One region of the Microtetraspora glauca genome, then DNA from elsewhere that is predicted to be linked to it. Evidence: predicted binding sites of a transcription regulator. Region 1 holds the regulator's gene; the other holds the start of a gene.
What was found. Region 1 encodes HrcA, which represses chaperone genes, less so after heat shock. Its sites were predicted from a motif close to TTGGCACTCTCNNNNNGAGAGTGCCAA; they were not measured.

Region 1 (14,955 bases):
GGCGGTGAGCCGGAAGACGCCGCTGATCCGAACCCGGACGCGGCGGTCGTCCAGCCGGCCCACGACCTCGAACTCGCTGCCCGTGCTCAGCCGCATCGCGGCGGCGGCGGGCTCGGACAGCGCGGCCTCGACCGTGCTTTCCTTCTCGCCCTTGTCCGCTCCCGTGCCGGCGTTCGGGGCGCTCTCACCGGGCCAGGCGCCGGAGACCAGCTCGGCGTGCTCGCGGAGGTCGTCGTACGTGGCGAATCGGGTCAGGTCCGGGCGGTCCCGCCCCTCCTGTCCGGGCATCGCGTACGAGTCGGACCGGGCACCGGACACCACGCGGTTGGGGACACCCGCGTAGCCGCGCGCGATCCGGTCGCGGACCCTCTGGTCGATGCGGGCGTAGTCGTCGGCCCGCACGGAGGAGGTCACGGTGGTCGACGTGAGGGAGAGCGGCGCGGTCTCCATGGCCTGCCGTACACCCCTATCGGTGACGGAGGCCGCGTACGCCATGAGCGCGACCAGCGTGGTGGTGGCAAGCAGGATCGAGCCGAACGCCGCCACCAGCAGGAGCGGCTCGCTCAACGCGCGCCGGATGACCAGCGGTGTCCGCCCCCGCATGTACCGTCCTAAAGGCTCGCCGGACTACCTATCGATCGCCTCACCATAGGGGGGTTGACGACGGGTCAGGAAGATCAGTGACGGACTCGATGCGCGGCGGCGACCCGGATGTGATATCGAAACTGTGACATTTCTCGACTTGAATCGTCGAAAAGTTTATGAATGCGTCCCATGCGCGCGGAAGGTGCCGCCGTGCGCTCAGGAATCGCGGTGGGCGCGGCGAAGGCACGGTGGATCACGGTGACCGTACGGCCGGCGCCGTGCCAGGTCATCACGTGAACCCCGGCACCGCGAGCACCGGAGCACCGCGAGCACGCCGGGCGCGGCGAAAATGCGATAACTCCGATGACCGTGATGAACCCGATGAACCTGATGGACCTGATGGACCTGATGAAGTCGATGAATGTGATGACTCTGATGAACTGAGCGTCATGACGTGATGAACACGATGAAATGGTGCCTGCCGGCGCGCGGCGGCCACGCGATGAACGCGATGAACCGGTTGGAAGCACCAAAACGCCGCACCCCCGGAAAAGGGGATGCGGCGTGGACGTCCGCGCGGCCCGCGTCGCGGGCGACAGCGTGAACTACTTGGCGGCCTGCAGGGCGGCGGCGCGCTTGGCGATCGCCGACTTGCGGTTGGCGGCCTGGTTCTTGTGGATGACGCCCTTGCTGACGGCCTTGTCCAGCTGACGGCTCGCGGTCTGCAGCGCGGCCAGGGTCTCCTCGACGTTGCCCTGGTCGGCGGCCTCGCGGAACTTGCGGACCGCCGTCTTCAGGGACGACTTGACAGCCTTGTTACGCAGCCGGGCCTTCTCGTTCTGCCGGTTGCGCTTGATCTGGGACTTGATGTTCGCCACGAAGAAAGCCTCGGTGTGAGTCTTGGTCGGATGGGGCGCGCGGGCTCGAGAGAGGGCGCGCCACACGCAGTTGAACAGGGTACCAACAGCCTGGTATGTCGCTCAAATCGAACGAACGGGTGGTCACCTGCCCCGGCAATCCTAACCCGGACCGGCCCCGTCAGGTGTGCGGCCGGACCCAGGATTCCTCGTATTCCCGCCAGTCTTCGTCCGTGGCCGTGAAATCGACGTACATCGCCAGCCCCACCTTCGCCTTGCGGCCGTGTTCCGTGAGGGCCAGGCGGGCGCCCTCGGCCGCCGTCGCGACGCTCTCGGCGTGGTCGCCGGCGTGGTCGTGGTAGGCGGGGGCGCCGATGAGGAGGGTCTTGTCCTCGGGCACGATGCCGAGTGCGATCTCCGCCTGCCGCGTGACATGGCCGCCGTAGAGCGAAGGGAGGAACGTCCACGAGTCGTACGTCATGATGGCGACCTGGTCGGTGAGTCCGGTCACCTGGCGGAAGTAGCCCTGGCTCCAGTACTTCTCGTGCCCGATGGCCAGCCGGGCCGGCGGCCCCAGGCCCGCCAGCGGCTCGATCTGCTGGGTGGCGACCGACAGAGGACGCGTCCCGATGGCTTCGCGGGTCTCCCGCAGCACGTCGAGGAAGGCCGGATCCCCGTCCCTGACCGGCTCGAAGTCGTAATGGATGCCGTCGAAGCCGAGATCGACGAGGGCCTTGGCGCCGGCGACGATGCGCGTCCTGGCCTCGGGATCGCTCAGATCCAGGCGACCCGGATCGACGCGCTGCCCCAGCCATGCGGAGACTCGGACCCCGGGCAGCCGTTTCTTCCACCATTTCAAGAAATTTCGGGCGTTGGGGTATTTGTCAGGGGCAAGGGTGCCGTTGTGAGAGAACGGGCCACTGTGGACGTACACGTCCTTGACGGAGCCCAGCCGTACGGCGAGGGCGTCGACGTCGGCGGCGGTGCGGCGGCCGTCCACCCACGCGTGTCCCATCCAGAGAGCGTCGTTCCCCGTGCTCCTGGCCCACGCGGCCGGAGAGCCGGTGAACTGCAGGCGCAACGCCGCTATGGCGATCAGCCCGAGGGCGACCAGTACGGCCAGGACGATCGCGGTCCACCTGATCAACCGCTTGGTGATGGTCAAGGCAAGCATCCGGACATGCCACCATGGAGGTTGGCTGGTTCGCCAGCCGTTGACGAGAGAGAAGGCCGAGTCGGCGACGGCACGGCCCGATCCGTCGATCGCAGTCACAAACCCTGTTGAAACGGACCTCGGTGCGCACTCAGCCTGGCCAGACCGACCCCGCGTTGATCCGCAACTTCTGCATCATCGCGCACATCGACCATGGCAAGTCAACCCTCGCCGACCGGATGCTGCAGCTAACCGGTGTGGTCGACGAGCGCTCCATGCGCGCGCAGTACCTCGACCGCATGGACATCGAGCGGGAGCGCGGCATCACGATCAAGTCGCAGGCCGTGCGGCTCCCGTGGAACGGTCATGTGCTCAACATGATCGACACGCCCGGCCACGTGGACTTCTCCTACGAGGTGTCCCGCTCGCTGGAGGCGTGCGAGGGCGCGATCCTGCTCGTCGACGCGGCCCAGGGCATCGAGGCCCAGACGCTGGCCAACCTCTACCTGGCCATGAGCGCCGACCTGCATATCATCCCGGTCCTCAACAAGATCGACCTGCCCGCCGCCCAGCCGGACAAGTACGCCGAGGAGCTGGCCGGGCTCATCGGCTGCGACCCTTCCGACGTGCTGCGGGTGTCCGGCAAGACCGGAGTCGGCGTCACCGAGCTGCTCGACCACGTGGTCGAGACCATCCCCGCGCCCGTCGGCAACGCCGACGCGCCGGCCCGCGCGTTGATCTTCGACTCGGTCTACGACACCTACCGCGGCGTCGTCACGTACGTCCGGGTCGTGGACGGGCAGCTGTCCAAGCGCGAGCGGCTGCTGATGATGTCCACCGGCGCCCAGCACGAGCTCCTGGAGATCGGCGTCATCTCGCCCGAGCCCATGCCGTCCGCGGGGCTCGGCGTCGGCGAGGTGGGCTACCTCATCACCGGTGTGAAGGACGTCCGACAGTCCCGGGTCGGTGACACCGTCACCAGCGCGACCAAGCCCGCCGTGGAGGCGCTCGGCGGCTACGAGCACCCCAAGCCCATGGTCTACTCCGGGCTCTATCCGATCGACGGCGACGACTACCCCGAGCTGCGCGAGGCCCTCGACAAGCTGCGGCTCAACGACGCCGCGCTGGTCTACGAGCCCGAGACCTCGGCCGCGCTCGGTTTCGGCTTCCGCTGCGGCTTCCTCGGCCTGCTCCACATGGAGATCGTCAGGGAGCGGCTCGAGCGTGAGTTCAACCTCTCGCTCATTTCCACCGCGCCGAACGTGATCTACCGGGTGGTGATGGAGGACGGGCGCGAGCTGATCGTCACCAACCCGTCCGAGTTCCCTGAAGGCAAGATCGCCGAGATCCACGAGCCCGTGGTCAAGGCCACGCTGCTCGCTCCCGCCGAGTTCATCGGCGCGATCATGGAGCTGTGCCAGGGACGGCGCGGCAACCTCCAGGGCATGGACTACCTGTCCGAGGACCGCGTCGAGATCCGCTACACGCTGCCGCTCGGCGAGATCATCTTCGACTTCTTCGACCAGCTCAAGTCGAAGACCCGCGGCTACGCCTCCCTCGACTACGAACCGTCGGGCGAACAGTCCGCCGACCTCGTCAAGGTCGACATCCTGCTGCAGGGCGAGGCCGTCGACGCATTCAGCGCCATCGTCCACCGCGAGAAGGCGTACGCGTACGGCGTCGAGATGGCCAAGAAGCTCAAGGACCTCATCCCGAGGCAGCAGTTCGAGGTGCCCATCCAGGCCGCCATCGGCGCCCGCGTCATCGCCCGCGAGAACATCCGCGCCATCCGCAAGGACGTCCTCGCCAAGTGCTACGGCGGCGACATCAGCCGTAAGCGCAAGCTGCTGGAGAAGCAGAAGGAAGGCAAGAAGCGGATGAAGATGGTCGGTCGCGTCGAGGTCCCCCAGGAAGCGTTCGTGGCGGCCCTCTCCACGGAGACGCCGTCGGCGGACAAGGCCAAGAAGTAGGCGCGAAGCGGATGCGGCGCGATCCGAGCCGCCGGGTCGCCGACTGAGGAGCGTGCATGGACGTCCTGGTCACCGAGCGTCTGGAGCTGCGCCGGCCGGTGATCGGCGACCTCGCCGACGTGTACGCCGTGCACGCCGACCCGGAGACCAGCCGGTACAACCCGTCCGGCCCGGACGCCGACGAGCAGGCGAGCCGGCTCCGGCTGCAGGGCTGGATCGCCGACTGGCGGGAGCGCGGCATCGGCTACTGGACCGTGCGCGCCGGGGGAGTGGTCCTCGGCTTCGGCGGGCTCCGCTTCCACGAGGTGGAGGGCGACGTGGTGCTCAACCTCTACTACCGGTTCCGGCCCGCCGCCTGGGGGCGCGGTTATGCCCGGGAGATGGCCGCGGCGGCCCTGGCCGCAGGTCGGGAACGATTCCCCGACCTGCCGATCGTCGCGGTCGTCCGGGACATCAACATCCCCTCGCGCAAGGTGGCCGAGGGCATCGGCATGCGGTTCGACCGCACGATCCCCTATGTCGGCGTGGACAGCCACGTCTTCGTGCTCGACCCCGGCGTACGGCCGGCTCCCAACGGCGCGAACCGCTGACCCGCCGGGAATTGTCGGTCGCCTCGCGTACCTTCTGAGTCGAACGCCTGTGCGATTCGGAGGTCGAAAATGATCGCAGATGCTCACGCCGCCGAGCGGTTCCTGCGCGCCGCGATGCTTGGCGTGGCGATGGCCGTGGAGACGCAGCGGATCCTTCGGCTCCATACTGGCGACTCCCCACCCGACGCGGACGGCACCGTCGGGGTCGAGATCCCGTTCCCGGAGTCGACCGTGATCGCCGCCGTGCTCGACGCCGCCGCCACCTGCTTCCAGCCGCGAGGTGACACGGGGGAGGATCCACGGCAGGCCGTCCTCATCCCGCTGCTTGAGCTGGCCTCGCTCGCGGGTCCCGCCATCCCGCCCCAGTCGGTCCGGGGCGGGTGACGGTCCGCGGATGCGCGCCCGCGGGCTCCCGTACGGAGATCAGCGGATGGCGCGGCAGACCAGAGCGTCGGACGAGCCACGGAAGGCGGCCGAGATCACGTCCGAGGTGAGGTACTTGCAGGCCAGGTACGGGTCTCCCTGGCCGGCGTAGACGAGCGCGGAGGAGGTGGAGCCGGAGGCGTAACACCTGAGGACGTTGTCGCTCTGGTAGAAGCCGATCCACGCCGACGAGCTGACCTTGGCGTGGCAGTAGTCGCCGATGGACAGCGGGCCGAACGTCAGGTCGACCGTCTGGGCCTGGGCGGGCGAGCTAACGGTGAAAACGGCGGCGAAGGACAGGAGCACGCCGGCGGTCAGGGTGAGCGAGCGGCGGAGCATGGCACCTCCACGGGAGCGGGGAACGGGGCACTGAGTCGCGCCACCGGACCGGGTACGGCAGCGCCGGATGGGGATGTGGCGGGGATCGGAATCGGGCGGTGCCGGGTCGGAATGGGCGGATGTCGCGGGGACCGGTGCGAACCCAGGCGCACCGATCCCCGCAGCAGGTGGGTGGTCAGCGCAGCACGGAATAGAGCGCCGAGGTGAGGGACGCCTTGGCGTCGTCCTGATCGAGTGACCACATCATCGAGCCGCCGAGACCCTTGAGGCGGATGTAGGCCGCCTTCTGCACGAGAACCGCCGGGTCGTCGTACGACCAGAACTCGTTGCCGTCATAGAGCCACAGGGTGCCGGTCAGCAGGTCCCGGTATCGCTTGCCCGGCTTGCCCGCAAGGATCTTGTAGTCCTCGGTGCCCGCGGCGAAGGTTCCCGGAGCGGGGCCGGTCGCCGCCGCGTACAGCCCGTTACCGCTGGACCGCACACCCGTCCAGCCCTGCCCGTACGCCGGGACGCCGATGACGATCTTGTTCTTGGGGGCGCCGCGCGACACGTAGTCCTTCACGGTCTGGTCCACGCTGAAGCGCACCGGGTTCGGGTCCCGCCGGTCGGTCAGCAGGTTGCCGTTGTGTCCGGTCCGGAGCTCCCAGGATCCGTGCAGGTCATAGCCCTGGACGGTGGCGAAGTCGAGCTGGCGGAAGACCGGGCCCACCTCGAAGCCGGCGTCGATCTTGGCCGCCGCGGCCGGGAGGAAGGCCGTGAGCTCGGAGTGCCGGTCTACGGCCGTCATCTGCCGCCGCAGCTCGCTCAGGAACAGCGTGAAGTTCTGCTTGTCCTCCGGCCGGATGATGTTCCCGTCGTTGCCGGAGGAGCCGGGCCACTCCCAGTCGAGGTCGATGCCGTCGAAGATCCCGGCCCCGGTGCCTTCGGGGAGACCGGGCAGGTTGCCCTTCAACCACAGGTCCACGCAGGACGCGGCGAGCGTGGCGCGCGATTGCGGTGTGAGTACGGCGTCGGAGAAGTACTTCGAACCGGACCATCCGCCCAGCGAGATCAGCACCTTCAGGTTCGGGTGCTTGGCCTTCAGCTTCCTGAGCTGGTTGAGGTTGCCCTTGAGCGCCTGGTCGTCGCCGTCCGCGACCCCGTCCACGCTCTGCTCGGCGGGAACGCCCCGCTGCCAGTCGGCCCACGGATCCGCCGAGTAGCACGTGCCCTCGGCGCCGACGAAGCCGAACGCGTAGTTGATGTGGGTGAGCTTGGCGGCGGCGCCGCTGGTGTCCAGGTCCTTCACATGGAAGTTCCGGCCGTAGACGCCCCACTGGATGAAGTAGCCAACCCGCTTGTAGCGGTCGTTGCCGCCGGACCGGCCCCGTGCCGCCTCTTCCTGGGTCCCGGCGGCGGTCCCGGCGGCGGTCCCAGTGGCCGCGGCGGCTTCGGGTGCCGCGGCTTGTACCGGTTCGTCCTGTGCCGATCGGGCCTGCGCTGTCTGTGCCAGCGCGGGCGTGGACGCGGCCGCGGCCGCGAGTCCCGTGGCCAATGCCACGGCGAGGAGGAGTCGACGCACGTTGTCCCCTACTCTTAGGAAACTTTCCTTAAAGTTTGCTGGATCGTAGCCCCGGGGAACGCGGCGGTCAATGGTGGAAGAGGGCCCGGATGGAAGGCCCTGGCCGGCCCCGGATCCCGGTCTGGGTCCGGTTCGTTGCCCACGTCGTAGCCGGGGGGAGCTCATGACGCTGGTCAGGTCGTCGGCGTTGGCCTGCGGATCGATGTCCCAGGCGATTGCCCGGCCGTTCGCCTTGGCGGTGTGCGGCGCCAAGGACGGCGTGAGCATCGCCTCGCCCACGCCGCCCTTCCGGGTTGGCGATGGTGATCAGGTGGCCGTCCGTACGGCGTGCATCGCCGTGCCCCCGCTCCGCGGTCGATGAGAGCGGGACGGCAAGGGCATCGGCCGGATACCGGCAGACTGGAGACGTGCCTTCCGTTCTTCCCGACGGCGACCCGGTTCCCGCCTCCGGCGAGCTGCCTTCCAGCGCTCTCGACGGGCTCGGGTCCCGCCCGTTCGGCTTCTACGTGCACGTACCGTTCTGCGTCACCCGGTGCGGCTACTGCGACTTCAACACCTACACCGCGGCCGAGCTCGGCCCCGGCGCCTCGCAGCGGGACTACGCCTCCACCGCCATCGAGGAGGTACGGCTCGCCCGGCGCGTCCTCGGCGACGCCGAACTGCCCGTGGAGACCGTGTTCTTCGGCGGGGGCACACCGACCCTGCTCCCGCCGGACGACCTGGTCCGGATCCTCCACGCCATCGACGAGGAGTTCGGCCTGGCCGCCGGGGCGGAGGTCAGCACGGAGGCCAACCCGGAATCGGTCACCCAGGAGACCCTGGAAGTCCTGCGGGACGGCGGGTTCACCCGGATGAGCTTCGGCATGCAGAGCGCCCGCGAGCACGTCCTCGCCGTGCTGGACCGCCGCCACACCCCTGGCCGGGCGGCGGCAGCCGTGCAGGAGGCGAGGAAGGCGGGGTTCGACCACGTCAACCTCGACCTGATCTACTCCACCCCTGGCGAGACCGACGACGACTGGCGGGCGTCGCTCGACGCCGCGCTGGCCGCGGGTCCCGACCACATCTCGGCGTACTCGCTGATCGTCGAGGAGGGCACCCGGTTGGCCGCCAGGATCCGGCGTGGCGAGCTGCCCATGCCGGACGACGACGTGGCCGCCGACCGCTATCTCATCGCCGAGGAGATGCTCACCTCCGCCGGGTTCCGCTGGTATGAAGTCTCCAACTGGGCGGTCTCCGACGAGGCCCGCTGCCGCCACAACCTGCTCTACTGGACCGGCGGTGACTGGTGGGGCGTCGGGCCGGGCGCGCACAGCCATGTGGGCGGCACCCGGTGGTGGAACGTCAAGCATCCGGCGTCGTACGCGGCTCGTCTCGCGGTGGGCGAGTCGCCGGGGTACGCGCGCGAGGAGCTGGCGGCGGATGACAGGGCCGTCGAGCGGCTGATGCTGGAGCTCCGCCTCGCCTCCGGGTTCCCGCTCGCCGACCTGCGGCCGTCGGCCCGTACGGCGTGCGCCAGGGCGCTGGCCGACGGCCTGCTCGACGTGGAACCGTTCAAGCGCGGCCGCGCCGTGCTGACGCTGCGGGGCCGGCTCCTCGCGGACGCCCTGATCCGCGACCTGACCTGATCAGGTGATGAGCCGGATCGTCATCGGATAGCGGTAGCTCTCGCCCCGGTTGGCGGCCATCGAGCCCATGATCCCCATCACCAGCGTGTAGAGCCAGATGACCGGGAGGAGCAGGAACCCGATGACTCCCACGAGGACGAACGACAGGATGAACGACAACACGGTCACCGTGACGAAGGCGATCGTGCCGGTGATCCAGAAGTTCAGCGCCTCGGCCGCCTGGTCCCGGACGTACGGCGACTGGTCCTTCTTCGTCATGTAGATCACCAGTGAGCCGACGGAACCCAGCGGCCAGGCGATGAGGTTCCCCAGGCCGGCCAGGTGGGCCAGCATCGCCATGTTGGTGTCGTCGGTGCCGGGACGCGGGCCGTACTGCCCGGGCACGTGCGGCCCGGCCGGGCCGTGAACGGGCGCGCCGTATCCCGGGGCCCCGTATCCCGGTGCGCCGTAACCGGGAGTCCCGTAGCCCGGCGTGCCGTAACCGGGAGTCCCATAGTCCTGGTTTCCGTAGCCCTGGTTTCCGTAATCGGGGGCGCCGTAGCCCGGACCCCCGTGACCGGGCCCGCCGTATCCCGGAGCGCCCTGACCGGGCCCGCCGTATCCCGGAGCGCCCTGACCGGGAGCTCCGTGTCCCGGAGTGCTCTCGCCTCCGTACGGCTCCCGTGGATCGCCAGTCATGCGGCCTTCCTTCGCTGTGTAGAGGGATTGGAGTTCGCTTTGCCTTGCTGCCGCGAGGGAGACGCGGCGGATTCGTCCTTTCCCGGCACCGGGCCGGGCTTCGTCACCCGTCCTCGCCGGGATCCGTGACGAAGTCGATCAGCTCTTCGACCCGGCCGAGCAGCTCGGGTTCCAAGTCGGTGAAGGCCGTCACACGGCCGAGGATGTGCCGCCATGCCTCCGAGGGGTCCATCCGCCAGCCGAGCGCGGCGATCACACCCTCTTTCCACGGGATCCCCCGCGGCACGGAGGGCCAGGACGGTATGCCGAGGACCGACGGCTTGACCGCCTGCCAGATGTCCACGTACGGATGGCCCACGATCAGCACGTCCGCCCCGGACACCTGGGAGGCGATGCGGCTCTCCTTGGACCCGGGAACGAGATGGTCCACCAGCACGCCGAGCCGCCTGCCCGGTTCCGGGGAGAACTCCTCGACGATCGCGGGCAGGTCGTCGACCCCTTCGAGGAACTCGACGACGACGCCCTCGACCCGGAGGTCGTGCCCCCAGATCTTCTCCACCAGGGAGGCGTCGTGGACGCCTTCCACGTAGATCCGGCTCTCCCTGGCGACCCGCGCGCGCAGTCCCTCGACGGCGATCGACCCGGAGGCGCTGCGCCGCTGTCCGCGCGGCGCCTCGGACGGGCGGACCAGCGTCACCGGCTTGCCCTCCAGGAGGAACGCGGCCGGGGCGAGCGGGAAGACGCGCCGCCGCCCGAACCGGTCCTCCAGGGTGACGGCCTCCTTGTCGCACGCCACCACCGCGCCGCAGAAGCGCCCTTCCGCGTCCTCGACCACGAGATCCCGCTCCGCGGGCACCTGGGGGATCTTCCCCCGTCCGGGCCGCCGCCAGTCTCCGGAAAGCACGTCCTGCCCATACATGCCGGGAACGCTAGCAAAATCGGGCATCCGCGCGGGGAAGTCCGCCGGAGGCTGTGGACAGACGCCGGCGCGGGTCAGCGCATCGCCCTTTTGCGGGCGCCGCTGCGCCGGACCAGCACGACGATGGTGACGATGATGGCGATCAGGAAGCCCACGCCCGGAAGAGCGATCATCGCGACCGTGCCGCCGACCAGCTTGCCCACGCTGCCCATGATCTCCTTGCCGACGCCGAACCTGACGCCATCGCCCTCACAGGAGACGTTGTAGGCGCCCGCGATGGGGACGCCGATCTGGAAGACCATCTCCCACGTGGCGTCGCCGTACGCGATCGTCTGGGAGGCGGTCGGCTGGGTGAGCCTGATGTCCAGGCCCGCGTCGCCCTCGACCTTGCAGGTGACATCGCCCGCTTGGTCGGACGAGGCGTAGATCGCCGGCTTGTCCTTCGGGTCGAGTTGGACGTTCACCTTCTCGCCGCTCTTGAACGTCGTGATGGAGGCGGCGTCCTTGATGGTGGAGGTCAGCCCGCCCGCGAAGCCGGCCACTCCCACGACGATCAGGATGACGAAGAGCAGCCAGGCCAGGATGATCCACAGGATCCTGGGCCGCACGGGTCCCTGCGGAGGCGGCGTGCCGTAGGCGCCCTGCGGGTACGGTGTGCCCTGCGCGTACGGCGAGCCCTGTCCGTACTGCGTGGGCTGCCCGTACGGCGTGGCCTGGTTATACGGCGAAGACGGGCCCCGGACGTCGCCGGGGAGGGGGTTCTGATTCTCGGTCATGGGTCGGACCATAAGGAATGCGACTTGTGAGCTGATTGCGACCGGCTTGCCGGGTTGGCCGGATTGGTGTTATCGCACCCTGTGGGCGGTAGCCGTACACTTGGCACTCGGGAACACGGAGTGCCAGACACCGCGTTTCCCGATGCACAGGGAGGTGACACTTTGCTCGACGAACGCAAGCTGGCCGTGCTTCGTGCCATCGTCGAGGACTATGTGTCCACCAATGAGCCGGTGGGGTCCAAGGCCCTCGCCGACAGGCACAACCTCGGCGTGTCACCGGCCACCATCAGAAACGACATGGCGGCGCTCGAAGAGCAGGGCTACATCCACCAGCCGCACACCAGTGCGGGACGGGTGCCGACGGACAAGGGCTACCGCCTGTTCGTCGACCGCCTCTCCCAGGTCAAGCCGTTGTCCGCGGCGGAACGCCGTGCGATCGAGACCTTCCTCGCCGGTGCCGTGGACCTGGACGAGATCGTCATGCGGACGGTCCGGCTGCTGGCCCAGCTCACCCGGCAGGTCGCCGTGGTGCAGTACCCCTCGCTGACCCGGTCCACGGTCCGCCACGTGGAGATCGTGCCGCTGGCGGAGCGGCGCGTCATGCTCGTGCTGATCACCAACACCGGCCGGGTCGAGCAGCGCGTGATCGAGTTGCCCGAGACCGTCGCGGACGACCGCATCGCTCACCTGCGCGCCGTGCTGAACGCGTGCCTGGACGGCTGCGGCCTGTCCAGGGTGCCGGACACGGTGGCGGAGCTGCCCGATCGGCTGCCCGCCGAGGACAGGCCGGTGGCCGCCACCATCCTGTCGGTGCTGCTGGAGACCCTGGTCGAGCGGCACGAAGAAAAGATCGTTTTCGCCGGTGCCGCCAACCTGGCGGCCGCCGACTTCAGCGTGGGCCTCCGCGAGGTGCTCGAGGCGCTGGAGGAGCAGGTCGTGCTGATGCGGCTGCTCGGCGAGACCGGCGACCTGTCGGGGCTGACCGTCCGGATCGGCTCCGAGAACCCCTACACCGGACTGCGCGGCACTTCTATCGTGGCCGCGGGATACGGTGCGGGCGACAAGGAACTGGCCCGGCTCGGAGTGCTGGGCCCGACGCGAATGGACTATCCGGTGACGATGGGTGCGGTGCGCGCGGTCGCGCGTTACGTCGGGCAGATCCTGGCGGGGTCATAAGTGGCCAAGGACTACTACGGCACCCTCGGGGTGCGGCGGGACGCCAGCCAGGAAGAGATCAAGAAGGCATACCGCCGTCTTGCCCGGGAGCTGCACCCGGACGTCAATCCGGATCCTGAGACCCAGGAGCGGTTCAAGGAGATCACACAGGCCTACGAGGTCCTCTCCGACACCAACAAGCGCCAGATGTACGACCTCGGAGCCGATCCGTTCAGCTCCGGCGCGGGCGCCGGGGCCGGCGGGTTCGGCGCGGGATTCCCGTTCAGCGACATCATGGACGCCTTCTTCGGCTCCGCCGGAGGCTCGCGCGGACCACGCTCCCGGGCCAGGCGCGGCCGTAACGCGACGATCCGGGTCGAGCTCGACCTGGCGGAGACCGCGTTCGGCACCACCCGCGAGATCGTGGTCGACACGGCCGTGCTGTGCGAGGTCTGTCACGGTTCGGGCGCCGCCGCGGGCACCCACCCCGACACCTGTGACATGTGCCACGGCCGGGGCGAGGTGTCGCAGGTCACCCGCTCGTTCCTCGGCCAGGTGATGACCTCGCGGCCGTGCCCCCAGTGCGGTGGCTACGGCAGCGTCATCCGCAACCCCTGCCTCGAGTGCTCCGGCGAGGGCCGCGTCCGCACCCGCCGTACGATCAAGGTCCGCATCCCCGCGGGCGTCGAGGACGGCACGCACATCCAGCTGGCCGGCGAGGGCGAGATCGGCCCCGGCGGCGGCCCGCCCGGAGACCTCTTCCTGGAGATCGCCGAGCGTCCGCACCAGATCTTCGAGCGGCGCGGCGACGACCTGCACTGCACGGTCCAGATCCCGATGACGGCCGCCGCTCTCGGCACCATCTTGTCGATCGAGACCCTGGACGGCACCGAGGAGATCGACGTACGGCCCGGCACCCAGGCGGGCCAGGTCATCCCGCTGTACGGCAGGGGCGTCCAGCGCCTCAACGAGACCGGCAGGGGCGACCTGCTCATCCATGTGAACGTCGAGACGCCCATGAAGCTCGACGCGCAGCAGGAAGAGCTGCTCAGAGAGCTGTCCAAGCTGCGCGGTGAGGAGCGGCCCCCCGGGAAGTTCTCGCCGGGGCAACAGGGCTTCTTCTCCCGGCTGAGAGACGCGTTCAACGGTCGCTGACACCATGATCAGGCTCCTGGTGACGCCATGACCGCTCCTGTCTTCCTGGCCGATCTGTCCGGTGTGCTGCCCGGTGGCGCGCCCGTCGCCCCCGGTGATCGTGTCCTGCTGGACGGCCCCGAGGGGCGGCACGCGGCCGCCGTCCGGAGGCTGCGCCCGGGGGAGCGGCTCGACCTGACGGACGGCGCCGGCCGGGTCGCCGAGTGCGTGGTCCGCGACGTGGCCAAGGACTCCCTCACCGCCGAGGTGCTCCGGCGGTACGACGTGGAGGCCGCCCGGCCGCGCCTCGTCGTGGTCCAGGGGCTGCCCAAGGGCGACAGGGGAGAGCTCGCGGTCGAGATGATGACCGAGGCGGGCGTGGACGTGATCGTTCCGTGGTCCGCGGCGCGCTGCGTCACCCAGTGGAAGGGCGAGCGCGCCGCCAAGGCCCTCGCCCGCTGGCGGAGCACCGCGCGCGAGGCCGGAAAGCAGGCCCGCCGCTTCCACCTGCCGGAGGTGGCCGAACAGGCGAGCACCGCCCAGGTGGCCGAACTGCTCGCCGGGGCCGAGCTGGCTGTCGTGTTGCACGAGGAGGCCGCCCAACCCCTGACCGGCCTGTCCCTGCCGCGGAACGGCGACGTCGTCGTGGTCGTCGGCCCCGAAGGCGGCATCACGGACGAGGAGATCGCCGCCTTCCGGGCGGCGGGAGCCGTACCCACCCTGCTGGGCCCGACGGTGCTGCGCACCTCGACGGCGGGGGTGGCCGCCGCGGCGGTGATCCTGTCACGCTACGGCCGCTGGTGATCCGCGGAGCCGTGTGACGGCTCCGCTCCCGACGCCGGTCGGCGCCTACGGCGTGGGCGTCTCCGCGGGGGGTTCCGGAGTGACCACGTCACTCGCCGACGGGCTGGGCGTCGGTGAGGGCGACGGCTTGGGCGTGGGCGTTCCGCACTGACCTCCGGAGCAGCCGGTCGGCGTGCGGTTCGGGCTCGGGCCGGTGGACGGGCTGGTCGGCGGGGCCGGTGTCTCCGTCGTGAGACACATCGGGGAGCCCGACGCGTACGGCTCGACGGCCTGGGCCGGCGTCGCCGGAGTCGCGCACGGGTCACTCGGGGACGGCGTCGGCTTCGCCGGAGGGCTGTCCTTCGGCGTCACCACGGACGAGGCCTCGCTCCGGGACGGCGGGCTGT
Region 2 (14,955 bases), on a different contig from region 1:
CCTCCGTGAATGCGACGCCTCTCTGCGCGATGTGACCGCGATCGTCGCCGGGTCGGGCCCGGGGCCCTACACCGGGCTCAGGGTCGGGTTGATGACCGCGAGCGCGCTGGCCGGGACCGTGGGCGTCCACGCGTACGGCGTCTGCACGCTCGACGCGATCGCCTACGCCTCCGGCCGCGGCGAACCCTTCCTGGTCGCGACGGACGCGCGGCGCAAGGAGGTCTTCTGGGCGCGGTACGGCGACGCGCGCACCCGCCTGGACGGGCCGCGCGTGGACCGGCCGCACGACCTGCCGGGAGAGCTGCCGGTGATCGGCGCGGGCGCCCGGATGTACGCCGAGACGATCGGGCCGGACCGGGTCGCCGATCCGGAGTACCCCTCGGCGGGGGCGCTGGCCGCGCTCGCCGCCGAGCACCTGGCCGCGCTGACCCCCGAGCGGGCCGCGGAGCTCGCCCGGGTGCCCGAGGGCAGGATCGACTCCGTCGAGCAGGCACGGGAGCTGGCCGTCCTCGGCCCGGCGCGGCCGATCTACCTGCGCAGGCCCGACGCCCAGATTCCGGGGGCGCCCAAGAAGGTGACGGCGTGACCGCCGTGCTGCGCCGGATGACCGTGGCGGACCTTCCCTCCGTGGTCGAGATCGAGCGGATCACATTCCCGCTCGACGCCTGGAGCGAGGCCATGTTGCGCGGCGAGCTCGACGACCAGCCGCGCACCCGGCACTACGTGGTCGCCGTGGTCGACGACGAGATCGTGGGGTACGCGGGGCTCGCGGCCGCGGCCGACCAGGCCGATGTGCAGACGATCGCCGTCCTCGCGGGGCACCGCAGGTCCGGTGTCGGCGCCGCTCTGCTGACCGAGCTGCTCGCCGAGGCGGTGCGGCGCGGCGCGAGCGAGGTCTTCCTGGAGGTCCGGTCGGACAACTCGCCCGCTCAGGCGATGTACGAGCGGTTCGGGTTCGAACGGCTCGGCGTCCGGCGGAACTACTACGACGACGGAACCGACGCCATCACGATGGTGCGGAACCTCAGAGAAGGGGCGCATGAGCATGCGTGACGAGCCGATCGTCCTGGGGATCGAGACGTCCTGCGACGAGACGGGTGTCGGCCTGGTCCGCGGTCACACCCTGCTGGCGAACACGATCGCCTCCAGCATGGAGGAGCACGCCCGTTTCGGCGGCGTGGTGCCCGAGGTGGCCTCCCGTGCGCATCTGGAGGCCATGGCCCCGACCGTGGAGAGCGCGCTGGCCAAGGCGGGCCTGCGCTTCTCCGACGTCGACGCCGTCGCGGTCACCGCCGGCCCCGGCCTGGCCGGGGCGTTGCTCGTGGGCGTCGCCGCGGCCAAGGCGTACGCGCTGGGGCTGGGCGTGCCGCTCTACGGGGTCAACCATCTGGCCGCGCACGTCGCGGTCGACCAGCTGGAGCACGGGCCGCTGCCCAAGCCGTCCATCGCCCTGCTGGTGTCCGGGGGCCACTCGTCGCTGCTGCTGGTGCCCGACGTCGCGCACGACGTGATCTCGCTGGGCTCCACGGTCGACGACGCCGCGGGTGAGGCGTTCGACAAGGTGGCCAGGGTGCTCGGCCTGCCCTTCCCCGGCGGCCCGCACATCGACCGTTCCGCCACGTCCGGTTCGGGTACGGCCATCGCCTTCCCGCGTGGCAAGTACGACGACGGCACCCTGGACTTCTCGTTCTCCGGCCTCAAGACGGCCGTCGCCCGCTGGGTCGAGGCCCGCGCGGCGGCGGGGGAGACGGTCCCGGTGGCCGACGTGGCCGCGTCCTTCCAGGAGGCGGTCGTGGACGTGCTGACCCGCAAGGCGCTCCAGGCGTGCCGTCGCTACGACGTCAAGGACCTGCTCATCGGTGGCGGTGTGGCGGCCAACTCGCGGCTGCGGGCGCTCGCCCAGGAGCGCTGCGACGCGGCGGGCGTGCGGCTCCGGGTGCCCCGTCCCGGGCTGTGCACCGACAACGGCGCCATGGTGGCCGCGCTCGGCTCCGAGCTGGTCGCCGCGGGGATCCGGCCGTCAGCGCTGGACATCCCGGCCGACTCGTCGCTCCCCATCACGGCCATCCACGTCTGAGGCCGCGCCGTCGCCGGGGCGGCGCCCTGCCTCCTCCACATGGCGTCTCACGGCCTCCACCCGGCCGGTGAGGCGCGTCTCGGTCGAGATCAGGCGCTCGTCCAGGGTGGTGAACCGGCCGTCGATCCGGCCCTCCACCACGTCGAAGCGGTCGTCGTGGCGGCTCAGGTGCCCGTCGATCGTGCCCAGCCTCGTGCTGACCGTGCCGAGCGTGGCGGCCATGTCGGCCATCCGCGCGCCCAGGTCGGTCAGGTGGCCCTCCAGCCGGGTGAAGCGGCCTGCCGCGGCGTCCATGCTCGCCTGGAGCCGGTCCACGCGCTCGCCGACGGCGTCGACCTGGTCGCTGACCGCCTCGACGTGCCGGGCGAGGCTCTCCGCCCAGGACGGGGGTTTCGCCGCGAGCGCGTCGATCTGGTCGCCCACCGCCTCGATCATGCCGCACAGGCCGCCGAGCCCGCGCTCGCGAAGCTCGCGGAGCAGCCATTCCATGCCTTCGAGACGCTGGCGGATCTCGTCGAACACGGCACCCTGCGTGCGCTGCTCGTAGACGTGATCCTGGGCCGCGCGGGCCAGCAGCTCGCGCATCCGCTCGGAGACGGCGGTCTGGCTGCCCGAGTGGAGGAGGCCGTGGCTGGAGTGGTCCACCGAAAGCTCCTTCGCCCGCCGACGCATAGTGGCGGGTTGATCCGGTTTCGAGGGATTCGTGATCGGGCGGGCCGCGCCCGACCGCCCACAATAGCCGCGTGCGGCGCCGATTTCCGGCGGGACGGTGAAAGACCGTGGTTATCGATGGATTGCGATAATTTGCCGTAGTGCCAGGTCAGACGGCTTGGCAGATGAGCGCGTAAGGGCGGTCGGCGATCCGGGTAAGCACGATTACTACTGAATTATCCCCAGAAAGCCGCAAATCCCGGCGCAATTGCTCGATATCGACCGCAGAGCCGCGCTTCTTGATCGTGGCATTCCCCACGCCTCGTTTCCGGAGAGCCGCGCGCAGCGCCTTCAACGAGAACGGCATGACCTCGTGCACCTCGTATGCCGCGGCCCAGGGGGTGCGCACCAGCGCGTCACCTGTGATGTAGGCGATCCGCGGGTCGAGGAGTCGCCCTCCGACCAGGTCCGCCACCTCCGCGACCAGGTGCGCGCGGACCGCCGCCCCGTCCGGCTCGTACAGATATCGCGCGACCGGGCCGGTGTCCGCCTCCGCTCCGGTCGGGACGAGGGTCTCGCCGGACGGCAGCAGGGTCGCCCGCCGGGAGAAGCCGGTGCTCGTGTGACCGGGGCTCTCGTCGTCGAGGGCGGGCGCGAAGCCGCCGAGCCAGATCGCCGCCTCCTTCACCTCGCCCTTGTAGGAGACCCACTCGGCCTCGGCCCCCTCGGGCACGAGTTCGTACGGGATGCCGGGCGCCACCTTGAGGCAGGCCGCCGGAGCCCGCGACGCCAGCTCCAGCGTGGCCGGCCATGAGGGCGAGTAGGCCATCGGGTCGAAGACCCGCCCGCGCGAGCCGCGCCTGGCCGGGTCGGCGAACAGCACGTCGTACGCCGAGGGATCGGTGTCCGCGGCATCGGCCGTACGCACCTGGACGCGGTCGGTGAGGCCGAGCGCGGCGGCGTTGGCCAGGGCGACCTCGGCGGCGAGTGGATCGAGATCCACCGCGTCCACGGCGCAGCCCGCGCGGGCGAGGGCGATCAGGTCGCCGCCGATCCCGCAGCACACGTCGAGCACGCGCGGTCCCGTCGCTCCCGTCGCGCCCACCCCCTGCCCCTGCCCCGCCGCGCCGGCGACGCGGCGGGCGCGGTGCGCGGCGACCTCCGTCCGGGTCGCCTGTTCGAGGCCGTGGGGTGTGAAGTACATCACCGCGGCCTCGTCGCCGAACTTCGCCTCTCCTCGGCGGCGGAGGGCGGCCTGGGTCAGGGCGGCCGACGTGAGCGCGGGATCGTGGACGCGCCGCAGCGTGGTCGCCGCCGCCACGGGATCGAGCCCCTCGGCCACCACACGGACGGCCTCGGCCAGCGCGGTCCGCCCCTCGGGTGTCAGCAGCTCACGGAACGCCTCAAGGTCCACGGCTCCCGACGCTATCGCTTCGCCGGAGCGCTGCGGTCCGGGCCCTCCCCCGCGTCCCCGAGGGAGACGAGGAGCGCGCGCAGGAGGGCGGCGAGCCGATCCTGCTCCGCGCCGGACAGCGCGGCCAGTAGGCGGCGCTCGTTGGCCGCATGGCCGTCGAGGAGGTCGTTCGCCACGGCCAGCCCCTCATCGGTGAGGGTGATCAGGACCATGCGCCGGTTGTCGGGGGCGACCTCGCGGTTCACCAGCCCCTTCGCCGCCAGGCGGTCGATCCGGTTCGTCAGCGCGGGCGAGCTGACCATGACCGCGGCGGCGAGGTCACCCATGCAGAGCCGGTGTTCGGGACCGGACCGCAGCAGCGACGCGAGCACGTCGAACTCCCACGGCTCCAGGCCGTGCCCGGCGAAGTGCTCTCGCGTCTCCTTCTCCAGAAGGCGGGCGGCACGCGAGATCCGGCCGACCACGCCCATCGGGGAGCAGTCCACGTCGGGCCGCGTACGGGCCCACTGGCCGAGGATCGTGTCCACGGCGTCGGGCATGCCGGTCATCTCACTCCATGTGCTCTCGGCTTCCGCACCAGGCTAGCGGAAACTTCGACGTTGAAATATTCGACATCGACGGCTAGTGTTGCGGCATCGAAAGCTTTGATGTCGAAAAGTTCGAGGTGAGAGTGATGAAGGTCCTGGTGATCGGCGCGACGGGGTACATCGGCGCCGCGGTGGCGGAGCGGCTCGCCGGTGACGGTCACGAGGTGGTGGCGCTGGTCCGGGACCCGGCCGGAAGCGGCCTGACCGGAGACGTGCGACGCGGAGACCTGCGCGAGCCGGAGAGCCTGATCGGGGCGGTGACGCCGGACGTCGACGCGGTGATCCACGCGGCGAGCCCCACCGGCGACGAGCGGGTCGACGTCGCGGCCGTCCGGGCACTCATCTCGACGGGGAAGCCGCTCGTCTACACCAGCGGTGTCTGGGTGCTCGGCCGGACCGGGGAACCCGCCACCGAGGAGGCTCCGGTCGATCCCCTCCCGCTCGTCGGCTACCGGCCGGCCGTGGAGCGGATCGTGCTCGACGGCGGGGGGTTCGTCATCCGCCCCGGCATCGTCCACGGGTACGGCAGGGGCATCCCCGCGCTGCTCGCCGCCCAGGCGGCGGAGTACGGCCTCGGCCGCTACGTCCACGCGGGAGGGCCGCCGCCCGTGTGGCCGACCGTCCACGTCGCGGACCTCGCCGACCTCTACCCGCTCGTCCTGGAGCGGGCCAGGCCGGGAGACCTGTTCCACGCGGTCGCGGAGGAGGGCGTACCGGTCTCGACCATCGCCGAGGCGGCGGCGCGCGCGGCCGGAACGCCGTGCGCGCGGGCGGTGCCGTGGCCCGTCGAGCAGGCGGCGGAGGTGCTCGGGCGGCCGTTCGCGGACGCGCTCGCGCTGAGCCAGCGGGTGAGCGGCGCCCGCGCGCGCCGGGAGCTCGGATGGACGCCGTCACGCCCCGGGATCGTGGAAGACCTCGCGGCCGGTGCCACGGAAGACGCCCTGAGCGAAATCGGCGCCGGTGGGACGCCATAGCTGACCTGCGACGGGGGTTCGTGTTGACTGTCACGGCGCCCTTGCATACTGTTTCGTGTTGGCACTCGCCTAGCGAGAGTGCCAACAGCGACGAGACAGGTCTGACACCCGCGACGGCAGGCCGCTGGTCGCCTCTTCAGCTCATTCATCGCAATCTGAAGGGGAGGTCCGATCGTGACGACCGCCACTAAGGTTCCCGTTAAGCCGCTTGGTGACCGCATCGTGGTCCAGCCGCTTGAGGCCGAGCAGACCACCGCTTCCGGTCTGGTCATCCCGGACACCGCCAAGGAGAAGCCGCAGGAGGGCAAGGTCCTCGCGGTGGGCCCGGGCAACTGGGACGAGGACGGCGAGAAGCGGATTCCGCTCGACGTCAAGGAGGGCGACGTCGTCCTCTACAGCAAGTACGGCGGCACCGAGGTCAAGTACGGCGGCGAGGAGTACCTGGTGCTCTCGGCCCGTGACGTGCTCGCCATCATCGAGAAGTAGGCCGCGCAAAGCATGAGGAGCCCCGGGACGCACGTGCCCGGGGCTCCGACGCGCTCGTAAGGAGACGTGAATGCCCAAGATCCTGGAGTTCGAGGAGGACGCGCGGCGCGCTCTTGAGCGTGGCGTGAACGCCCTCGCGGACGCCGTGAAGGTTACGCTCGGCCCCCGTGGCCGGAACGTGGTCATCGACAAGAAGTTCGGTGCGCCCACGATCACGAACGACGGTGTCACCATCGCTCGCGAGGTCGAGCTGGACAAGCCGTACGAGAACCTCGGCGCCCAGCTCGCCAAGGAAGTGGCGACCAAGACCAACGACATCGCCGGTGACGGTACGACCACCGCCACCGTGCTGGCCCAGGCGATGGTCCGTGAGGGCCTGCGCAACGTCGCCGCCGGTGCCCAGCCGCTGTCGCTCAAGCGCGGCATCGACCTGGCGGCCAAGGCCGTCAGCGAGAAGCTGCTCGACGGCGCCCGTCCCGTCGCCGACAAGCAGGAGATCGCGCACGTCGCGACGATCTCGGCCCAGGACGTCAAGATCGGCGAGCTGATCGCCGAGGCGTTCGACAAGGTGGGCAAGGACGGTGTCATCACCGTCGAGGAGTCCAACTCCATGGGCCTGGAGCTGGACTTCACCGAGGGCCTCCAGTTCGACAAGGGGTACCTGTCGCCGCACATGGCGACCGACCTCGAGCGGATGGAAGCGGTCCTCGACGACCCCTACGTCCTGATCACCCAGGGCAAGATCTCGTCGATCGCGGACTTCCTCCCGATCCTGGAGAAGGTCGTCCAGACGAAGAAGCCGCTGCTCGTCATCGCCGAGGACGTCGAGGGCGAGGCCCTGGCCGTCCTGGTGACGAACAAGATCCGCGGCACCTTCACCTCCGTGGCCGTCAAGGCCCCGGGCTTCGGCGACCGCCGTAAGGCCATGCTGCAGGACATCGCCATCCTCACGGGTGGCCAGGTCGTCAGCGAGGAGATCGGTCTCAAGCTCGACAACGTCGGTCTCGACGTGCTGGGCAGCGCCCGGCGCATCGTCGTGACCAAGGACGCGACCACGATCGTCGACGGCGCCGGTGACGCCAAGGCGATCGACGACCGCGTCAAGGAGATCAAGATCGCCATCGAGCAGTCCGACTCCGACTGGGACCGCGAGAAGCTCCAGGAGCGTCTCGCGAAGCTCGCCGGCGGCGTCTGCGTGCTCAAGGTCGGCGCGGCCACCGAGGTCGAGCTGAAGGAGAAGAAGCACCGTCTCGAGGACGCGATCTCCGCGACCCGCGCCGCGATCGAGGAGGGCATCGTCTCCGGCGGTGGCTCCGCGCTCGTGCACGTGGCCAAGGAGCTGGACGACCTCGGTCTGTCCGGCGACGAGGCCACCGGTGTGACGGTCGTCCGCAGGGCCCTCGTCGAGCCGGCTCGCTGGATCGCCGAGAACGCCGGCCTCGAAGGGTACGTCGTGACCTCCAAGGTCTCCGAGATGGCGGTCGGCCACGGCCTCAACGCCGCGACCGGCGAGTACGGCGACCTGATCGCCCAGGGTGTCATCGACCCGGTCAAGGTCACCCGTTCGGCCGTGCAGAACGCCGCGTCCATCGCCGGCATGCTGCTCACGACCGAGGCTCTCGTGGTGGACAAGCCCGAGGAGGAGGCCCCCGCGGCCGCCAACGGTCACGGCCACGGTCACGGCCACGGTCACTGACAGGCCTCACGCCCGTCGGGTGGTCTAGGGCGCCTCACGCCCGTCCCGCCGAAGGCGGGACAAAGTAGCACAGTACGGCTCTCGCCGAGGCGAGGGCCGTACTTCTTTTTGGTGTAAACCGAACTGCGGCGTCGGGCGTCGGCGCTGGTCGAACATCTGACATGTAATTGCCAATTGGGCCATTCATCTGAAATATTCAAACCCTGTTGTGTTCAATCGATTACGTGCGGTTATCGACGCGTCAATGTGACCAATCCGTAGCCGTTAACCATGACGACATGCGCGATCGTGGCGGGCATCATGCCTAACGTGACCGAGGGACGCGTCGCCGACGCCGCAACTGGGGTAAGGCTTGCGACGAGATCGGATGAGTCCGACCTCAGGGAACTGACCAGCCTTGCCGTACAAGGAGATCGCACCGCGATCGAATCGCTTCTGGGACATCTGCGCCCGATGGTGGTGCGCTATTGCCGTGCGCGACTGGGAAGGGTTTCCGGTCACTATCACATCGCCGACGACGTGGCTCAGGAAGTGTGCATCGCGGTACTGTCCGCCTTGCCGCGTTATCGGGACATGGGCCGCCCGTTCGCGTCGTTCGTGTTCGGGATCGCCTCGCACAAGGTCGCCGACGCGCTGCGCAGTTCGGTGCGTTCCGCCGTGCCCACCCAGGATCTTCCCGACGGGCCGGACGACGGCCCGGGGCCGGAGGAGACGGTGGTGCGCTACATCGAGGCCGAGCACGCGCGGGCGTTGTTGTCGCGGTTGCCGGACAACCAGCGCGAGTTGCTGATCCTACGGGTGGTGTCGGGGCTGTCGGCCGAGGAGACCGGCAACGTGCTCGGCATGTCACCGGGTGCCGTGCGGGTCGCCCAGCATCGGGCGTTGACCAGGCTCAGGCAGATGGCCGAACTGGAGTCGATTGCGTGATCACCGCGGTCGTGCGCCGCGCCGGCCGCGGTCGTGCGACGATTCAGCAGTGGATGCGGATGTGGCGCGGACCGACGCCGTTCTGGACGCGCTGGCCCGGCGGGAGTCCGTCGCCTTCGGTGTGGAGGCGGGCGACGTCGCCGTGCGCCTGCTAGGCGCGCTGATCGCCGACGTGGACAGTCATCGGCTCTCCTCGGTGTCGATCACGCCGTCGACGTAGCCCCGGGCGTACTCCCAGCTGACGTAGTCGCTGGGGTCCGGTTGGAAGGCGGGCTCGTGGACCTGCGGCCGGCCGTTGTCGATCATCTGGCGGAGGTTGCCCCTGAGCAGGTCCCAGCTGAAGTAGTGCTGCTCGCCGCACTCCGGGCAGTCGAGGACCAGCCCGAGCACGCCCTGTGGTTCGAGCAGCGAGCGGAAGACCTCGACGTCGGCGAGGTCGGTCAGGGCCTCGTCGCGCTCGGCGAGGCTCAGCGGCTCCTGGTCGTCGGGTTCGCCCAGCTCCGCCGACGGATCGTTCGGGTCGTCCGCGAAAGGATCGCGGGGGACGTCTTCCAGCACCATCCCACCTTATGACCCGGCCCGCTCCGGCGAGTGGAAGTGGGCCCACTCGGGCCGGTCCACACGCTTTGACCGGCTCGTACGGAACCGGTTCCTCCGGGCGGATCGGGAGGCGGCCCGAGTGGGTGGTCCGAGGCGTGGTCCGAGGCGTGGTCCGAGGCGTGGTCCGAGGGGCGCTCGGAGGACTGGACCGGGAGGCGGCCGATCAGAGCCAGGCCCGGCGGCTGGCCTCCACGCCCGCCTGGAATCGCGAGTTGGCGCCCAGCTCGGCGATGGCCTCGGCGAACCTGGCGCGTACGGTGCGGACGGAAAGGCCGAGGTGCCGGGCGATCGTCTCGTCGGAGAGGCCCTGGGCCGCGAGCCGCAGCACCTGGATGGTGCCTCCCGGATGCGCGACCGGCACGGCCCGGCCCCACAGCTCCGTGAACAGGGCGCGGAGCGAGCCGACGACGACGGGCGACTGGACCAGCGAGCAGTTGTAGGCGTGTTCGGAGGGAGAGGCGCCCCATTGGACGGGCAGTCCGGCCGCGTCGGCGCCGAGCGCGAAGAACCAGCTCGGCACCTGGTCGAGGGAGCGGACCTCGGTGCCGGCCCGGCTGAGGAGTCCGGCGACCTCCCGGAAGCCGGGGACGCCGAGCGCGGAGACCGGGACGATCAGGCGCGAGGTCAGGCTTCCTTCCTTGATCGCGCGAATCCACATGTCGGCGTATTTCTCGAAGAAGTCCCCGGCCGTACGCCGGTCGGGGAGGGCGGCCACCAGGTCCTTACCGGGGGCCCGCCTGGCCAGCCGGATCACGGCCTCGTAGAGCTGGTCGGCGCCGCTCACAGGACGCACGTGCAGCTCGCCCGTGCGGTAGTCGCGCCCGGAGTCGTAGTGGTGCGCGAGATCACCGACCGCCGCGAGCATCTCGTCGATCTGGCGGCTCTGCAGGGCCAGTAGGGCGAGCCGTTCGGCGACCAGCCGGCCGACCGGGGCCGCGGGATGGCGGGCGAGGTACTCCCCGCAGGCCTCGTCGACGGCCCCGAGCCGGATGAGCGTGGACAGGAGGCGGGTCACCCGCTCCACGGGCTCGTCCACGGCCTGGGCGACCTCGTCGAGCGTCGCACGGTGCAGCCGCAGCACGGTGGTGTACACGGCGGTCTCTGCCTCGTCGAGGCCGAGGGCTTGGAGGGGGTCGGCGTTTCGCGTCGTGTTCATGGCTCGCTCCGCGCGCTCGGGTCGCCAGGCGCGGCGGGTCACGCGGGAAACTGCTCCGGGGCGCCGCGTGGCGAGGATATCCCCGCGGTCCTGGCCTGTCCGGAACTTCAGGCATTCGCCGGAACGCGGGTGCAGCTTTGTGCAGTTGCAGGGTGAGACATTGCACATCAACGGATTGTGACGCAGTCTTAACACAGCGTCGGCAAGTTACCGCGATCCGGCGTCACCGGGCGCGGAGGGGGGCTCGGGTCGCGGGATCGCGATTGTTGCCGATGGTGGGGGGACCGGTCAGCCGGTCCCCCCACTTCTTTTTGCACCTCATGCCTTGACAAGGAGGTTTGAACGGGGCCACTACACTTGCTGCGGGGGCTGGCGAGGGCTCCGCCGAGGCGAAGGAGGGGTCACGGATGGCCAAGTTCACCGCACAGGGATACACGTTCGACGACGTGCTGTTGGTCCCGGCGTATTCGGATCTACAGCCCGGTGAGGCTGATACGACGACCCGTCTGTCCCGCAACGTCACGCTGCGCATTCCGCTGGTCTCCGCGGCGATGGACACGGTGACCGAGGCGCGGATGGCGGTGGCGATGGCCCGCCAGGGTGGGATCGGCATCCTGCACCGCAACTTGTCGATCGAGGATCAGGCGACGCAGGCCGACCTGGTGAAACGCTCGGAGGCGGGAATGGTCACCAACCCGGTGACCTGCACCCCCGATGACACCCTCGCCGACGTCGAACGGCTCTGCGCCACCTATCGCATCTCCGGCGTACCGGTCACCGACGCCGACGGCGTCCTGGTGGGCATCGTGACCAACCGTGACATGCGGTTCGAGGCCGACCAGAACCGGCCGGTCCGCGAGGTGATGACGCGGATGCCGCTGGTCACCGCTCCCGTCGGGGTGTCGCGTGACGAGGCGTTCCGGCTGCTGCGCAAGAACAAGGTCGAGAAGCTGCCCCTGGTCGACGAGGCCGGCCGGCTGCAGGGCCTCATGACGGTCAAGGACTTCACCAAGAGCGAGCAGTACCCGCTGGCCACCAAGGATGCCAACGGCCGGTTGGTCGTGGGCGCCGCGATCGGTGTCGGCGACGAGGCCGAACGGCGCGCCAAGGCGCTCGTCGAGGCGGGTGTCGATGTGATCATCGTGGATGTCGCCCACGGCCACTCCAAGGGCCTCGCCGACATGATCGCGAAGATGAAGGCCAACAGCACCGTCGATGTCATAGGCGGCAACATCTCCACCCGCGCGGGGGCTCAGATGCTCATCGACGCCGGTGCCGACGCGGTGAAGGTGGGTGTGGGCCCCGGCTCGATCTGCACCACCCGCGTGGTCGCGGGCGTGGGCGCGCCGCAGCTCACCGCCATCTACGAGGCGTCACTCGCCTGCGCGCCCGCGGGCGTCCCGGTCATCGGCGACGGCGGCCTGCAGTACTCCGGGGACATCGCCAAGGCGCTGGCCGTCGGCGCGGACACCGTCATGCTGGGCTCGCTGCTCGCCGGCTGCGAGGAGTCGCCCGGTGAGCTGATCTTCATCAACGGCAAGCAGTTCAAGTCGTACCGCGGCATGGGCTCGCTCGGCGCGGTGCGCAACCGCGAGCGCGGCGGCACGTCCTTCAGCAAGGACCGGTACGCCCAGGCCGACGTGAGCGGCGAGGACAAGTACATCCCCGAGGGCATCGAGGGGCAGGTTCCCTATCGCGGCCCGGTCGCGGCGGTCGCCCACCAGCTCGTCGGCGGGCTGCGCCAGGGCATGTGGTACACCGGCTCGCGCACGATCCCCGAGATGCACGAGAAGGCGCAGCTCATGCCGATCACGGCGGCGGGTCTGAAGGAGAGCCACCCGCACGACATCCAGATGACCGTCGAGGCGCCCAACTACCACCGCCGATAAGTTCTGTCACGGACGGCGAGCCACCGTGACGCCGGTACGGCTGCCGCCGCTCGGCGGGAGCCGTACACGTATGGATGGGAAAGAGTAGGACGATATGACTCAGGTGGAGATCGGGCGCGGCAAGAGCGGGCGGCGCGCGTACGCGTTGGACGAGATCGGCATCGTGCCGTCCCGGCGTACCCGCGACCCCGAGGAGGTCTCGATCTCCTGGCAGATCGACGCCTACCGGTTCGACCTGCCCGTGGTGGTCAGCCCCATGGACAGCGTCGTGTCCCCGAAGACGGCGATCCAGATCGGGCGGCTTGGTGGCCTCGCCGTACTGGACCTCGAAGGGCTGTGGACGCGGTACGAGGACCCGACGCCGCTGCTCGAAGAGGTGGCGACCCTCGACCGGGACGCGGCCACCCGGCGGCTGCAGGAGATCTACACGGCGCCGATCGACGACGAGCTGATCGGCCGCCGCATCGAGGAGATCCGCGCCGCGGGCGTCACCACCGCGGTACGGCTCTCGCCGCAGAAGACGGTGCGGCACCACAAGGCCGTGATCGACGCCGGCGTGGACATCTTCGTGATTCGCGGGACGACGGTCTCGGCCGAGCACGTGTCCGGCCGGGCCGAGCCGTTGAACCTCAAGCAGTTCATCTACGAGCTGGACGTCCCGGTGATCGTGGGCGGTTGCGCCACCTACACCGCGGCGCTGCACCTCATGCGGACCGGTGCCGCGGGCGTGCTCGTCGGCTTCGGCGGCGGCGCCTCGCACACCACGCGGAACGTGCTCGGCGTGGTCGTGCCGATGGCCACCGCGATCTCGGACGTGGCCGCCGCCCGCCGCGACTACATGGACGAGTCGGGCGGACGGTACGTGCATGTGATCGCCGACGGCGGCATGGGCGGCTCCGGTGACATCGCCAAGGCCATCGCCTGCGGCGCCGACGCGGTCATGGTGGGCTCGCCGCTCGCCCGCGCGACGGAGGCGCCCGGCCGTGGCTTCCACTGGGGCTCCGAGGCGCACCACCCCGAGCTGCCGCGCGGCAGGCGCGTCGAGTTCGGCACCATCGGGACGCTGCAGGAGATCCTGCACGGCCCCTCGTCGCTCGCCGACGGCTCCATGAACCTCATGGGCGCGCTCAAGCGCACGATGGCGACCGCGGGTTACTCCGACCTGAAGGAGTTCCAGCGCGTCGAGGTCGTCGTCGCGCCGCCCCAGCGCTGACCCGCTCCGCCCCGGCGCCGACCCGCTCCGCTCCGGACCAGGCACGCTGACGATCCGCGGGCCCCTCGATCAGAGGGGCCCGCTTTCGTTCTCCGGGGCAGAACACCGGCTGGTCTGTCCGGGGGGCCGGTGCCTCAGGCCGGGCGGTGCACCCAGGCGCCGCGGCGCATGACGCCCTCGACCTCCAGCGTGTCGCCGAGCACCACCAGGTCGGCGTACTTGCCGACGGTGATCGAACCGATCTCGTGGTCGAGACCGAGGACGCGCGCGGGGGTGAGGGACGCCATCCTGGCCACCTCGGCGGGCGCCATGCCGACCAGCTCGACCGTCCGCTTGAACGCGACGTCCATGGTGAGCGTGCTGCCCGCGATGGAGCCGCCGTCGGTGATGCGCGCCACCCCGTCCTTCACGTCGACGGTCATCGGGCCGAGCGGGTATCGCCCGTCGCCCATCCCCGCCGCCGCCATCGCGTCGGTGATCAGCGCCGTACGGCCCGCGCCGGCGACCCGCATGGCCAGCCCCAGCATCGCCGGATGCACGTGGACGCCGTCGTTGATGAGCTCCACCGTGACCCGGTCGTCCTGCAGCAGGGCGGCGATGGGGCCGGGGCTGCGGTGGCCGAGCTGCGGCATCGCGTTGTAGAGGTGGGTCGCCACGCTGGCGCCCGCCTCGATGCCCGCGATCGTCTGGTCGTAGTCGGCCTCGCTGTGCCCGAGGGCGGCGATCACGCCCTCGGCCGCGGCGTCCCTGATGACGTCGAGCGCGTGCGGCAGCTCGGCGGCGATCGTCAGCATCCGGACGTGTCCCCTGCCCGCCTTGAGCAGGTGGTGGAACTCCTCGCGTGACGGCTCGCGCAGCAACGTCGGGTCGTGCGCGCCGCACCTGCTCTTGGAGATGTACGGACCCTCGAAGTGGATGCCGGCGAGGAGGCCCTGCTCGCAGAGGTCGGCCAGCGCGGACGCCGTGCGGGCGAGCCGGTCGGGCGGAGCGGTGACGAGGCTGGCGACCATGGTGGTCGTCCCCTTGCCCAGGTGGAACGCCGCGACCTCGGCGGCGGTGCCGGGGTCGCCGTCGGGGAACGAGCCGCCGGCCCCGCCGTGGTTGTGGATGTCGACGAAGCCCGGGACGATCAGGCGGCCGCCCAGGCTGTGGCCGTTCCCCGGCGCGGGGCCGTGGCCGATGTGGGTGATGCGGCCGTCCTCGATGGTGAGCCATCCGTCGTGCTCGCCGTCGAGAGTGACGACGCGGGCGTCGGAAAGGGTGATGCTCATGCCGCCCTCCTCGC

Region 2: the regulator HrcA is predicted to act here: its motif matches at 5,762-5,788, upstream of groES (co-chaperone GroES).

What each region holds. Positions count from the first base shown of each region.
Region 1 covers NZ_JBFALK010000005.1:149,063-164,017, reverse strand. Annotated here, with positions in the region: gene AB0I59_RS11920 (FtsX-like permease family protein) at 1-603, opposite strand, end outside; gene rpsT (30S ribosomal protein S20) at 1,191-1,463, opposite strand; gene AB0I59_RS11910 (glycoside hydrolase family 18 protein) at 1,624-2,616, opposite strand; gene lepA (translation elongation factor 4) at 2,739-4,565, shown strand; gene AB0I59_RS11900 (GNAT family N-acetyltransferase) at 4,622-5,155, shown strand; gene AB0I59_RS11895 (hypothetical protein) at 5,225-5,539, shown strand; gene AB0I59_RS11890 (hypothetical protein) at 5,579-5,917, opposite strand; gene AB0I59_RS11885 (glycoside hydrolase family 18 protein) at 6,093-7,478, opposite strand; gene hemW (radical SAM family heme chaperone HemW) at 7,886-9,103, shown strand; gene AB0I59_RS11875 (DUF4870 domain-containing protein) at 9,104-9,781, opposite strand; gene AB0I59_RS11870 (DUF3097 domain-containing protein) at 9,885-10,700, opposite strand; gene AB0I59_RS11865 (hypothetical protein) at 10,775-11,476, opposite strand; gene hrcA (heat-inducible transcriptional repressor HrcA) at 11,639-12,652, shown strand; gene dnaJ (molecular chaperone DnaJ) at 12,653-13,786, shown strand; gene AB0I59_RS11850 (16S rRNA (uracil(1498)-N(3))-methyltransferase) at 13,814-14,569, shown strand; gene AB0I59_RS11845 (hypothetical protein) at 14,615-14,955, opposite strand, start outside.
Region 2 covers NZ_JBFALK010000001.1:175,584-190,538, forward strand. Annotated here, with positions in the region: gene tsaB (tRNA (adenosine(37)-N6)-threonylcarbamoyltransferase complex dimerization subunit type 1 TsaB) at 1-586, shown strand, start outside; gene rimI (ribosomal protein S18-alanine N-acetyltransferase) at 583-1,053, shown strand; gene tsaD (tRNA (adenosine(37)-N6)-threonylcarbamoyltransferase complex transferase subunit TsaD) at 1,040-2,077, shown strand; gene AB0I59_RS00965 (hypothetical protein) at 2,021-2,722, opposite strand; gene AB0I59_RS00970 (class I SAM-dependent methyltransferase) at 2,898-4,142, opposite strand; gene AB0I59_RS00975 (MarR family winged helix-turn-helix transcriptional regulator) at 4,154-4,690, opposite strand; gene AB0I59_RS00980 (NAD-dependent epimerase/dehydratase family protein) at 4,816-5,703, shown strand; gene groES (co-chaperone GroES) at 5,878-6,189, shown strand; gene groL (chaperonin GroEL) at 6,260-7,885, shown strand; gene AB0I59_RS00995 (sigma-70 family RNA polymerase sigma factor) at 8,186-8,812, shown strand; gene AB0I59_RS01000 (hypothetical protein) at 8,862-9,032, shown strand; gene AB0I59_RS01005 (DUF5319 domain-containing protein) at 8,993-9,370, opposite strand; gene AB0I59_RS01010 (helix-turn-helix transcriptional regulator) at 9,576-10,568, opposite strand; gene guaB (IMP dehydrogenase) at 10,976-12,457, shown strand; gene AB0I59_RS01020 (GuaB3 family IMP dehydrogenase-related protein) at 12,552-13,670, shown strand; gene nagA (N-acetylglucosamine-6-phosphate deacetylase) at 13,805-14,941, opposite strand.